Regions from separate parts of the Enterobacter sp. B79-1 genome, predicted to be linked through region 3. Evidence: predicted binding sites of a transcription regulator. Region 3 holds the regulator's gene; each other region holds the start of a gene.
What was found. The regulator CRP, encoded in region 3, controls carbon source genes, mostly activating them, when cyclic AMP is high. The targets are predictions, from matches to a motif close to ATGTGANNNNNNTCACAT.
Positions count from the first base shown of each region.

Region 1 (4,463 bases), on a different contig from region 3:
TCGCGCCGTTCAGCGCCGTCTGCGCAATCGGGAACAGCGTATCGTTGATCAGCGTCGATTTACCGGAACCGGACACGCCGGTGATACAGGTAAACAGGCCAACCGGCAGCGTCAGGGTGACGTCTTTCAGGTTGTTACCGCGCGCGCCGGTCAGCTTCAGCACTTTTTCCGGATCTGCCGCTACGCGCTGTTTCGGCACTTCAATTTTGCGCTTGCCGCTCATGAACTGGCCAGTCAGCGACTCGGGCACCGCCATAATGTCTTTCAGCGTCCCTTCTGCAACGACCTGGCCGCCGTGCACGCCAGCGCCTGGGCCGATGTCGATGACGTGATCAGCCGCGCGGATCGCATCTTCGTCGTGCTCGACCACGATGACCGTGTTGCCGAGGTTGCGCAGGTGAACCAGCGTGCCGAGCAGACGCTCGTTGTCGCGCTGGTGAAGGCCGATGGACGGCTCATCCAGCACGTACATCACGCCTACCAGACCGGCGCCAATCTGGCTAGCCAGACGGATACGCTGGGCTTCCCCGCCGGAGAGCGTTTCTGCCGAGCGGGAAAGCGTCAGGTAGTTCAGGCCGACGTTCACGAGGAACTTCAGGCGATCGCCAATCTCTTTCAGCACTTTTTCGGCAATTTTCGCACGCTGGCCGGAGAGCTTCAGGTTATTGAAGAAGTCCATCGCGTGGCCGATGCTCATGTCTGAGATGGTCGGCAGCGCGGTGTTTTCCACAAACACGTGGCGCGCTTCGCGGCGCAGACGCGTGCCCTCACAGGTGGCGCAGGAGCGGTTGCTGATGAACTTCGCCAGCTCTTCACGTACCGCGCTGGATTCGGTCTCTTTGTAGCGGCGCTCCATATTGTGCAGCACCCCTTCGAACGGGTGGCGACGCACGGAGGTATCGCCGCGATCGTTCATGTACTTGAACTCGATGTTCTCTTTACCGGAACCGAACAGGATCACTTTGTGCACGTTCGGGCTCAGGCTCGCCCACGGCGCTTCAACGTCGAACTTGTAGTGCTCTGCCAGCGATTTCAGCATCTGGAAATAGTAGAAGTTACGCTTGTCCCAGCCGCGAATGGCACCGCCCGCCAGCGACAGCTCCGGGTTTTGGATCACGCGGTCCGGGTCGAAATATTGTTGAACGCCCAGACCGTCACACGTCGGGCAGGCACCGGCCGGGTTGTTGAAGGAGAACAGACGCGGTTCCAGCTCGCGCATGCTGTAGCCGCAAATCGGGCAGGCAAAGTTGGCGGAGAAGAGCAGCTCTTCCGCTTTCGGGTCGTCCATGTCGGAGACCACGGCTGTGCCGCCAGAGAGTTCCAGCGCCGTTTCAAAGGACTCCGCGAGACGCGTGGCGAGATCGTCACGCACCTTAAAGCGATCAATGACCACTTCGATGGTGTGCTTCTTCTGCAGCTCAAGCTTTGGCGGATCGGACAGGTCACACACCTCGCCGTCGATACGGGCGCGGATATAGCCCTGGCTTGCCAGGTTTTCCAGCGTTTTGGTGTGCTCGCCCTTACGCTCTTTAATGATCGGTGCCAGCAGCATCAGGCGTTTGCCTTCCGGCTGCGACAGCACGTTATCCACCATCTGGCTCACGGTCTGGGCCGCCAGCGGGACGTCGTGGTCCGGGCAGCGCGGCTCGCCTACGCGGGCATACAGCAGACGCAGGTAGTCGTGAATTTCGGTAATGGTACCGACCGTAGAACGCGGGTTGTGCGAGGTGGACTTCTGCTCAATAGAGATAGCAGGGGACAACCCTTCAATATGGTCGACATCCGGTTTTTCCATCAGCGACAGGAACTGACGCGCGTACGCGGAGAGTGATTCAACGTAACGACGCTGTCCTTCGGCATACAAAGTGTCGAAAGCCAGTGAGGATTTGCCAGACCCCGAAAGCCCGGTCACGACGATGAGTTTGTCGCGAGGGATTATGAGGTTGATATTCTTGAGATTGTGGGTGCGGGCGCCCCGAACTTCGATCTTATCCATTCACCTTTCCCGGTTGGAACACGGATTGCCTGATTTGTTTGAAGGACAAACGGCTGTCAGAAACGGCTAATTATGACACAATTTAACCTGTTTGAATATACAGTATTGGAATGCATTTTCTGATTGGCTGTGTAACAATGTCGAGTTGCGAGAGAACTCTGGAACGTGCTACGCAACTATCAAAGTGCAGCATGGAAATGGTACACTCGCGCGTTTACACTATTAAGAAACGTATTCAGGAGACACGAACATGGCCAGCAGAGGCGTAAACAAGGTGATTCTCGTCGGTAATCTGGGCCAGGACCCGGAAGTACGCTACATGCCGAGTGGTGGCGCAGTTGCCAACATTACGCTGGCTACTTCCGAATCCTGGCGTGATAAAGCGACCGGTGAGATGAAAGAGCAGACCGAATGGCACCGCGTTGTGCTGTTTGGCAAACTGGCCGAAGTGGCCGGTGAGTATCTGCGTAAAGGTTCTCAGGTCTATATCGAAGGCCAGCTGCGTACCCGCAAATGGACCGATCAGTCCGGCGCTGAGAAGTACACCACGGAAGTCGTGGTGAACGTGGGCGGCACCATGCAGATGCTGGGTGGCCGTCAGGGCGGTGGCGCACCGGCAGGTGGCGGACAGAGCCAGCAGCAGGGCGGTTGGGGTCAGCCTCAGCAGCCGCAGGGCGGCAACCAGTTCAGCGGCGGCGCGCAGTCTCGTCCGCAGCAGCAGTCTGCTCCGGCCCCGTCTAACGAACCGCCAATGGATTTCGACGACGACATTCCGTTCTGATCAACGGATGCGAAAACAAAAAACCCAGACATCGTCTGGGTTTTTTTATTGATGAAGGGATCAGGTAATCACCATCGGCCAGTCTGGCGGCGTGTGGCTCATGGCTTCCACCATCACCACTTTTATATTTTCCCAAACGGCAGCGATATCCACCAGGGTAATGCCAAGCAGGCCCGTTGCAAACCAGCAGGCTGCGCCCAGCCCCAGCAGGGTGCTGATCACCGCAAGGCCGGCGTAGTCAGATTTACGAAACTGAATGTTCAGCGTGCTGGCTAAAAACATCAAAACCGCACTTAACAATGGCCAGCGAAGGAGAACCATGCTGGTGGTAATGGTCGCCATAAACCCATCCTCGACAAAACAGACGAACTGAAATGAAACAATGTTTCTCGTTACACAAGATGTGTGAACTATATCACATTTGCTGTTTTATTCGCCAGTCTCACGACGTGGAAAAATGGGCGATTTATCACCATGGAGAATATATCTCTGTCAGCGAGGCTGACGCCTCAACGCAACGCCTGCCTGGGCAAGTGCGGCGAGCGCGTAGCTCGGGCAAGAGACATGTCTGGTCAGCCATTTTACTGGCGAAGTGAAGCGTTATTTTTACGCCCGTCATAAAAATATGCTGGTTGCGTTTGATTATTAATAAATCAAACGACAAAGCAGAGGGGAACAATTATCACGAAATTTCATGTTCATCTTGTTCTTTTTTCATGCGGCCAGAATTTTGGTTTAATCAACGATCCGCTGTTGTGCTATCTAAAACCACCCGCCTGTACTGGATAATTATTTTCCTTAATTGAAACGGAACGAATACTTTCAGTTTAGCTTACGGGAAAATATTATCGTCATAAGCAATTTTAAGATTTTTAATACTAAAAGTCGGTTGCTAACTTCGCATGATTCATGCAACGTAATCATCTGTTTATCAAAGCATCCGGCCTTCATTACTACAGGCGTACAACATGCAGGGATATAGGGCGGGAAATGAATCGTAGCGCGCGGCGCAAGATGCTCAGGGTGGTAGGGATCATCATGGTAGTTATGCTACCGGTGATGCTTGCGCTATGGTTTGCCCAGCTCAGAGCCGTGTCGGAAACAAGCGCCCAACTACGCACATTTGCTGGACTTGCGTTAGACAAAACAGAACTTGTCATTCAACAGGTTGATTTAGCACGCGATGGCGCTGAACAATATCAGGGTAAACTGTGTACACCTGAGCACCGGCAATATATGTTGAATGTGGTTCGTGGTCGTCTTTTCGTCGCCGATTTAATTTATGCACAAGGCCAACGTTTTCTTTGTTCAACCGTTTTTACCCCCGACCAGCCCTATCTGATTTCTGTCGCCAATTACAAACGTAAACCCGACATTGCCATCTATTATTATCGCGATACGCCATTTTTTACTGGCTATAAAATGACATACATGCAGCGCGGAAATTATGTTGTGGTGGTCAATCCGCTTTCTTACAGTGAAGTGATGTCAGCCGATCATTCTCTGTCGTGGGGGGTATACGACACGGTAACTAATGCATTCTTTTCCGTCAGCCAGCAGGCCAATATTACATTATTGAATGCGCTAATCCGGGATAAGGAATCGACATTTCAAAAAGATGACCGTTTTTATACCATCGTTAAATCCGATAAACGTCCTATCGCAGCCATCGTTTCCACATCGAAT
Region 1 is NZ_JBYAZJ010000011.1:48,035-52,497, reverse strand. It holds gene uvrA (excinuclease ABC subunit UvrA) at 1-1,996, opposite strand, end outside; gene ssb1 (single-stranded DNA-binding protein SSB1) at 2,247-2,777, shown strand; gene AC2T6E_RS21580 (YjcB family protein) at 2,838-3,119, opposite strand; gene AC2T6E_RS21575 (EAL domain-containing protein) at 3,768-4,463, shown strand, end outside.
Region 1: AC2T6E_RS21580 (YjcB family protein) is a predicted target of CRP. The motif match lies at 3,181-3,198, and genes of this name have one in related genera.

Region 2 (4,463 bases), on a different contig from region 3:
TCACACAGCTCCTGTTGAGCCTGTTTAAGCACGTCTGCCGGTAACATTGCCGGACCTGAACTGAAATTAAAGACTTGAGCCATTTCCCCTCACCACGCTAAAAGCCATAAGTTATAACTGTGGATATCGGTTTTATCATTCAGTGACACGCGCCGCAATGTCTAAAACTTATGACCCATGAAATGTGCCCCGCGTCACACAAAACAATCTGCCGCCTCGCTAAGGCAAAACCGACAAAATGGCTGTCAGGTGATACGTTTGGCCCGGCTAACCTTCGTCCATTCCGGATTTGCACAGCGGGGGCATAATTGACGATCCCCCGGCTGCATCGCGACAACATGGCTACATCTTACGCAAGCATATTCACCTGATTCAGGTACCGTTCTGAAACGCTCGATCAGCATATCCGGCAGGATACAGAGCCCCGGCTTCACCTCGTCGTCAGAATAGTAATAGACGCTGATCTGCCCGTTGGTTTCCATGATCGCCAGCCGCACCTGCCCGAGCTGTTCAACGCTGTTCAGGCGTAGCTCCATAAAGAACTCAAACTCGGTCATATTGGCGCTTTTTACATTTTCCCAGGCCAGCTGTCCGTCCTCGACGATAACGACCGGCTTCCCTTCAAGCAGATCTTCCAGCTTTTCGCTTTTCGACATCAGCCACATGACAAGACGGTAAAGTAGCGCCAGTGAGACAAAAACGATAAACACCGGCACCATCGGCACATCGTCATAAAAGGCAACGTCTCCCGCCGCTGACCCCAGCGTCAGGATGATCAACACTTCAAAGAGCGACATCTGCCGCACGCCGCGACGGCCGGTGATTTTTAGAAACAGGAAGACAAGCACGAAGGTATACAGGCTGCGCAGCGCCACTTCGCCCAGAAATTCAGGAGGAACTTTATCAAACGCCATCCGCTGGAGATCAAATGCTTTCATTTTTCTATGCCTTAACAGTCAGTTACTGCCACTAAGCATAGCCCAGCCTTTTATTTTCGCCGAAGATAGCACCCGTCACGCAAAACCCGTATCATTGCGCGCTTTACGTACGATAAAAGTGAACGCCATGACTCAAACGTTTATCCCCGGCAAAGACGCCGCTCTGGAAGATTCCATCGCTCGCTTCCAGCAGAAACTGACCGACCTGGGTTTTAACATCGAAGAAGCCTCCTGGCTCAATCCGGTGCCGCATGTCTGGTCCGTGCATATTCGCGATAAAGACTGTGCCCTGTGCTTTACCAACGGTAAAGGCGCGACAAAAAAAGCGGCACTGGCCTCTGCGCTGGGTGAGTATTTTGAGCGTCTGTCCACTAACTATTTCTTCGCTGACTTCTGGCTGGGCGAAACCATCGCTAACGGCCCGTTCGTTCACTATCCGAACGAAAAATGGTTCCCGCTGACCGAAGACGACGAACTGCCGGAAGGCATTCTCGACGCGCGCCTGCGTGCGTTCTACGATCCAGACAGCGAACTGACCGCCAGCATGCTGATCGATCTGCAGTCCGGTAACGAGGATCGCGGTATCTGCGCCCTGCCGTTTACCCGCCAGTCTGACGAAAAGACCGTTTACATCCCGATGAACATTGTCGGCAACCTGTATGTATCCAACGGTATGTCCGCTGGTAACACCCGCAATGAAGCGCGCGTGCAGGGTCTTTCTGAAGTCTTCGAACGTCACATCAAAAACCGCATTATTGCCGAATCCATCAGCCTGCCAGAAATTCCGGCAGACGTGCTGGCGCGCTATCCGGGCGTGGTGGAATCCATCGCTAAGCTGGAAGCAGAAGGTTTCCCAATCTTTGCCTATGACGGCTCGCTGGGCGGCAAATATCCCGTTATCTGCGTTGTGCTGTTTAACCCAACGAACGGTACCTGCTTCGCCTCCTTCGGCGCGCACCCGGACTTCGGCGTGGCGCTGGAGCGTACCGTCACCGAGCTGCTGCAGGGCCGTAGCCTGAAAGATCTCGACGTGTTCACCCCGCCAACCTTTGACGATGAAGAAGTGGCCGAGCATACCAACCTCGAAACCCACTTCATCGACTCCAGCGGTTTGATCTCCTGGGACATGTTTAAGCAGGATGCAGACTATCCGTTCGTGGACTGGAGCTTTGCCGGTACCACGGAAGAAGAGTTCGCCACGCTGATGGCAATCTTCAAAGCCGAAGACCAGGACGTTTATATCGCCGACTACGAACATCTTGGCGTCTACGCGTGCCGCATTATTGTTCCTGGCATGTCCGACATCTACCCTGCCGAAGATCTGTGGCTGGCAAATAACAGCATGGGCGCGCACCTGCGCGAAACACTGCTGGCCCTGCCGGGCAGCGAGTGGGAGAAAGACGATTATCTGAACCTGATCGCCCAACTGGACGAAGAAGGCCACGATGACTTCACCCGCGTGCGTGAACTGCTGGGTCTGGCGACCGGTAAAGACAACGGCTGGTACACTCTGCGTATTGGTGAGCTGAAAGCGATGCTGGCTCTTGCGGGTGGCGATCTGGATCAGGCCCTGGCCTGGACCGAGTGGACCATGGAATTCAACCAGTCTGTCTTCTCAGCCGAGCGCACCAACTACTACCGCTGTCTTCAGACGCTGTTGCTGCTCGCTCAGGAAGAGGACCGTGAACCTCTGCAGTACTTGAATGCCTTTGTTCGTATGTACGGTGCAGATGCAGTCGAAGCGGCCAGCGCGGCGCTGAGCGGCGAAGAGCCGTTCTATGGCCTGCAGGCTGTTGATAGCGATCTGAAAGCCTTCCCGGCACATCAGTCGCTGCTGAAAGCGTATGAAAAATTACAGAAGGCAAAAGCCGCTTACTGGTCAAAATAAGCGCATATAACATTACCAGATGTAGGCGTATCCAATCGTCTGGGCTATATTACGGGGCAATTTCATTGCCCCTTTTTTTTATTTTTTCGGTAATGATGTTTGATTGTAATAATTAAGTTAATTACGGGTAAATATAATAATACTTACCTGGGCTGGACTGTTACTTTTTGTGGTAAATACTCCATTTTAATTAACTGTTTTACGGGAGGCCTAACGAAAAAATTCAACTCTTCTCATAACTTTTAAAATTTATTTTTATACGGATAATCAAATACTTACTCCGCATTCGCTGTAAATCCATACACATTGCGGGCCTATAAGCCAGGCGAGATATGATCTATATCAATTTCTCTTCTATAATGCTTTGTTAGTATCTCGTCGCCGACTTAATAAAGAGAGAGTTAGTGTGAAAGCTGACAACCCTTTTGATCTTTTACTCCCAGCTGCAATGGCCAAAGTTGCCGAAGAAGCGGGTGTCTATAAAGCAACGAAACACCCGATGAAGACGTTCTATCTGGCGATCACGGCCGGTGTGTTCATCTCAATCGCTTTCGTCTTCTACATCACTGCCACCACCGGTACTGCCGGGATGCCTTTCGGCATGGCCAAACTGATTGGCGGCATTTGCTTCTCACTGGGTCTGATTCTTTGCGTCATCTGCGGCGCCGACCTTTTCACCTCTACGGTGCTAATTGTTGTGGCGAAAGCCAGCGGAAGAATTACCTGGGGTCAACTGGCACGCAACTGGCTAAACGTCTATGTTGGTAACCTGATTGGCTGTCTGCTCTTTGTTCTGTTGATGTGGCTCTCTGGCGAGTATATGACCGCCAACGGTGGCTGGGGGCTTAACGTCCTGCAAACCGCTGACCACAAAATGCACCATACATTTATCGAAGCTGTTGCTCTCGGCATCCTCGCAAACCTGATGGTCTGCCTGGCCGTCTGGATGAGCTACTCGGGTCGTAGCCTGATGGACAAAGCCATGATTATGGTTCTGCCGGTTGCGATGTTTGTTGCCAGCGGCTTCGAGCACAGTATTGCGAATATGTTTATGATCCCAATGGGGATTGTTATCCGCAACTTTGCGAGCCCGGAGTTCTGGACCGCAGTTGGTTCAAATCCGGAAAGTTTCTCTCACCTGACTATCATGAACTTCATTACTGATAACCTGATCCCTGTCACTATCGGGAACATTATCGGTGGGGGTCTGTTAGTTGGGTTGACATACTGGGTCATTTACCTGCGTGGCGACGACCATCATTAATGGTTGTCTCAGGCAGTAAATAAAAAATCCACTTAAGAAGGTAGGTGTTACATGTCCGAGCTTAATGAAAAGTTAGCCACAGCCTGGGAAGGTTTTGCGAAAGGTGACTGGCAGAATGAAGTAAACGTACGTGACTTCATTCAGAAAAACTATACCCCGTATGAAGGTGACGAATCCTTCCTGGCTGGCGCAACTGACGCGACCACCAAGCTGTGGGACAGCGTAATGGAAGGCGTTAAACTGGAAAACCGCACTCACGCGCCAGTTGATTTTGACACCTCCGTTGCTTCCACCATCACTTCTCACGATGCTGGTTACATCAACAAAGCCCTTGAGAAAATCGTTGGTCTGCAGACTGAAGCACCACTGAAAC
Region 2 is NZ_JBYAZJ010000001.1:1,155,954-1,160,416, forward strand. It holds gene serC (3-phosphoserine/phosphohydroxythreonine transaminase) at 1-83, opposite strand, end outside; gene AC2T6E_RS05640 (DUF421 domain-containing protein) at 246-938, opposite strand; gene ycaO (30S ribosomal protein S12 methylthiotransferase accessory factor YcaO) at 1,066-2,826, shown strand; gene focA (formate transporter FocA) at 3,233-4,090, shown strand; gene pflB (formate C-acetyltransferase) at 4,142-4,463, shown strand, end outside.
Region 2: focA (formate transporter FocA) is a predicted target of CRP. The motif match lies at 3,157-3,174, and genes of this name have one in related genera.

Region 3 (4,463 bases):
TGCGGCATGGGGCGCACCGGGGATCTGTTTGCCTACATGCATTACGGCGTGACGCCGGACATCCTGACCAGCGCCAAAGCGCTCGGCGGCGGTTTCCCGGTGAGTGCGGTACTGACGACGCAGGAGATTGCCTCTGCGTTCCACGTCGGCTCTCACGGCTCTACCTACGGCGGCAACCCGCTGGCGAGCGCCGTGGCGGGTGCCGCGTTTGATATTATCAATACGCCTGAGGTGCTGAACGGCGTTAGCGCGAAGCGTGAGCTGTTCGTGAAGCATCTCCAGCAGATTAACGATGAATATGATGTTTTCAGCGAGATCCGCGGCATGGGGCTGCTGATTGGCGCCGAGCTGAAGCCGCAGTTCAAAGGCCGCGCGCGTGATTTCCTGCACGCCGCCGCGCACGAAGGGGTGATGGTGCTCAATGCCGGACCTGACGTGATGCGCTTTGCGCCGTCGCTGGTGGTGGAAGATATAGATATTGAAGATGGATTAACCCGCTTTGCCGCGGCGGTCGCGAAGATCGTTAAAGGCTAATACTCGGTTCGCTTTAACCGGCGCGTTAACCAAATCCCGTGATGCGGGCGCTGACGCCATGCCACCGATGAAATGGTGTGCATGGTGTTCAAATGCCCCAGAACGCGCTGCAGATGCTGCTCAAGGGTGCTCATCGGCCCGTGGGTCAGCGTTTCAGGCGCTTCCAGAATATTCGAATCACCCGATTCACCCGGCGAGTCATACTCCAGACGCTGCTGACACCTCTGCAACGCAATTTCACACGACTGCAAATAGCGCTGCGCCAGATCCGGCGTCAGCATCGTGTGCTCGCGCGCCAGCGTGGTCATGGCGTTAATGTGCTCGACGATAAACTGGCTGTGTGTCACCCACAGCTTCATGTCTGCAAGATAGTGCGAGTTAAACCCCGGCTCCTGCATCGCCTGATTGAGCGAGTTAAACAGCGCGTTGTGCGCCTGGTTGACCTTCATCCGCTGATACGCCAGCGGGGAGGGCTGCGGATCGTCGCTGAGGATCAGGCGAATGGCCTGCTGGTCAGCTTCCAGCGCGTCATGGGCGTTCTGCCTGAGCAATCCGCTCTGCCACTGCGGCCACAGCCAGACCATACCGCCGAAGGCAATCAGGCAGCCAATCAGTGTATCGACCAGACGAGCCACGATAAACTGCTCGCCGTTGAGCGTGAGCAGCTGCAGGGTGTACACCGCCGTGACCGTAAAGCCCACCATCGCCCAGCCGTAATTTTTACGGATGATCAGATAGCTCACCATGGTGATCGCCAGCATCCCGACCAGCGTATAGCCTTCCGGCACGTGGAAGTGAAGCGTCACGCCCGCAATAATCAGCCCGGCTAGCGTTCCGCCAGCCCGGTGGAAGATACGCACTCGCGTGGCCCCGTAGCCGTTCTGCGTGACAAACAGCACGGTCATTAAGATCCAGTAGGGTTTAGGCAGGTGCAGCGCCATGCCCATCAGGCTGGCAATGCTCAGCATCACGCTTATCCGCGCCGCGTTGCGCAGGGCGGCGGATTTCAGTGACAGATAGCTTTTGAGCGCAGGCAGCAGCGGCAGACGTTTCTGCTTATCCGCCATCAGGTCGCGGGGATAAAGCGGGCGCTGCGTACGCAACACGCGGGCGATACGGCTGAAGTGCCAGGCGGCAAACTGGCCTACCGGGTTATCCGGATGCTGACGGGCGATTTTCTCCAGCGCGCCGAGCTGTTTATCCATGTTAAAACGCGTGGGGTAGCGGTGATAGAGAATATCGTCAGCCAGTACCCTAAGCCGCGCGGCGACGGTCTGGGCGTTCCAGCGGATCACTGCTTCTGCATGGCTGCGCTCTACCAGCTTTTGTACCTCCTGCGGGTGGTGAAGGCTAACGGAGATATGCTCCTGCAGGTCCAGCCCCACCTGGAAAGTGCGCAGCAGCCGTTTGTATTCGTGGTTCTTGTTGGCGGCAAGCATGTGCAGCTGCTGGTAGCACTGGCTAATCAGGTCGACAACCTTTTGCTGACGCGTCAGCAGCGGCGGCAGGGATTTCTCCGGGTCGGTATGCTGGGTGAGCAGGGTGTATTTGGCTTCACAGTAATCCGCAAGCTGCACATAGAGCAGGCTCAGGGATTCACGCAGCGGCTGTTCCCGCCAGAGCCAAAACCAGAACCAGTTAAACACCCCGTACCAGAGCGTGCCAAGGGCGTAGATCAGCAGTGGCTCCCACACCGGCATATTCCCGGCGAGGCTCAGGGTGAAGATAGCCGCAATCAGCGAGGCGGGCAGCAGGCGCGCGTGCAGCGAACTGATTTCCGCCGTCACGCCAAGCGTCATCGCCAGCACGGTCAGGATCAGGGGCAGCGGGATATCACGGGCAAGCAGGAGCTGTACGGCGAGACTACAGCCCGCAAACAGACAGCCACCGATAATCAGGCGTTTGAAAAAGCGCTTATGCGGCGTGTCCAGACCGGCAATGTTGCAGCAGGCGGGCACGAGGGAAAACAGCAGACCTTGCTGGAGGTGTCCGAGGATCAGGCCCACGGCCACAGGAAGGCACAACACCAGCGTTTGTCGCAGTGCGTAGTTAACTTCCGGGTGATAGATCAGCCTGCGCCACATGGGGAGTAGAGACAAAAACGGCGTGACACCTTGCGATGGCACGCCGTTTGAGCGGAATTAACGCGTTCCGTAAACCACGATGGTTTTACCGTGGGCGGAGATCAGGTTCTGGTCTTCCAGCATTTTCAGGATACGGCCCACTGTTTCACGGGAGCAACCGACGATCTGACCAATTTCCTGGCGGGTAATTTTAATTTGCATGCCGTCAGGGTGGGTCATGGCGTCTGGCTGTTTCGCCAGGTTAAGCAGGGTCTGCGCGATACGGCCGGTCACGTCCAGGAAGGCGAGGTTACCCACTTTCTCAGACGTCACCTGCAGACGGCGCGCCATCTGGGAAGAAAGACGCATCAGGATGTCAGGATTAACCTGAATCAGCTGACGGAATTTCTTGTAAGAAATTTCAGCCACTTCACATGCTGTCTTTGCACGAACCCAGGCGCTACGTTCCTGGCCCTCTTCAAACAGGCCCAGTTCACCGATGAAATCGCCCTGGTTCAGATAAGAAAGGATCATCTCTTTCCCTTCTTCATCTTTGATCAGCACTGCCACCGAGCCTTTAACGATGTAATACAACGTTTCCGCTTTTTCACCCTGGTGAATCAGCGTGCTCTTCGATGGGTACTTATGAATGTGGCAATGAGACAAGAACCATTCGAGAGTCGGGTCTGTTTGCGGTTTGCCAAGCACCATGCGCTGTTATCCTCTGTTATAAGCTGTCACCAGAGTCATAAGATGCATCCGGACTCTGGGGTTGCAATCGAATTCTTACCCATACCCTGGGAAGTCGGCTGTCGTAACGTTTCGCAGCCAGTAAAGTTTGATGTCCTCTGCATACATGTGTAACGTCAATGTATTACTGTAGCATCCAGAGTGTTTTAGCATAGCTTTTGCCGCGTGTCTCCTGGTGTCTCGCTTCAGCATGATGCAGGTCGCCTTCCGTTGCGAGAAATGTAATGCACGCGTAATCTGTCACCAAAAATGCAACGTTGGAGTTAATGAATATGCAAGCGCGTGTGAAATGGGTTGAAGGTTTAACGTTCCTGGGCGAATCCGCTTCTGGACATCAGATTTTGATGGACGGTAACTCCGGCGACAAAGCCCCAAGCCCGATGGAGATGGTGCTGATGGCGGCGGGCGGATGCAGCGCAATTGACGTGGTGTCGATTTTGCAAAAAGGTCGTCATGATGTGTCCGATTGCGAAGTGAAGCTTACTTCCGAACGACGCGAAGAGGCGCCACGCCTGTTCACGCACATTAATCTGCACTTTATCGTGACCGGTAAAGAACTGAAAGATGCCGCAGTATCACGCGCCGTAGACCTTTCTGCGGAGAAATATTGCTCTGTGGCGTTAATGCTGGAGAAAGCGGTAAAAATCACGCATTCGTATGAAGTGATCGAGGCTTAATCTTTTGGCGGGTGGCGCTTCGCTGACCCGCCCTACAAAAGCACGACCGTAGGCCCGGTAAGCGCAGCGCCACCGGGCAAAACAACTCACGCGATCTGCTTCCCTTCCATCAGTCGCTGGACCAGCGGCGTCATAATTAACTCCATCGCCAGCCCCATTTTTCCGCCCGGCACTACCAACGTATTCATATGCGAAATAAACGAGCCCTGCAGCATCGCCAGCAGCCAGGGGTAATCAATGCCTTCTAGATTGCGGAAATGGATGACGACAAAGCTCTCATCCAGCGACGGGATCGTTTTGGCCGCAAACGGGTTGGAGGTATCCACCGTCGGCACGCGCTGAAAGTTGATGTGGGTGCGGGAGAACTGCGGCGTCAGGAAGTTGATGTAATCCTCCATGGAGCGCACGACGGAATCCATCACCGCTTCGCGAGAATGCC
Region 3 is NZ_JBYAZJ010000009.1:181,756-186,218, forward strand. It holds gene argD (bifunctional acetylornithine/succinyldiaminopimelate transaminase) at 1-534, shown strand, start outside; gene AC2T6E_RS20670 (YccS/YhfK family putative transporter) at 531-2,618, opposite strand; gene crp (cAMP-activated global transcriptional regulator CRP) at 2,676-3,308, opposite strand; gene AC2T6E_RS20680 (OsmC family protein) at 3,620-4,024, shown strand; gene AC2T6E_RS20685 (phosphoribulokinase) at 4,111-4,463, opposite strand, start outside.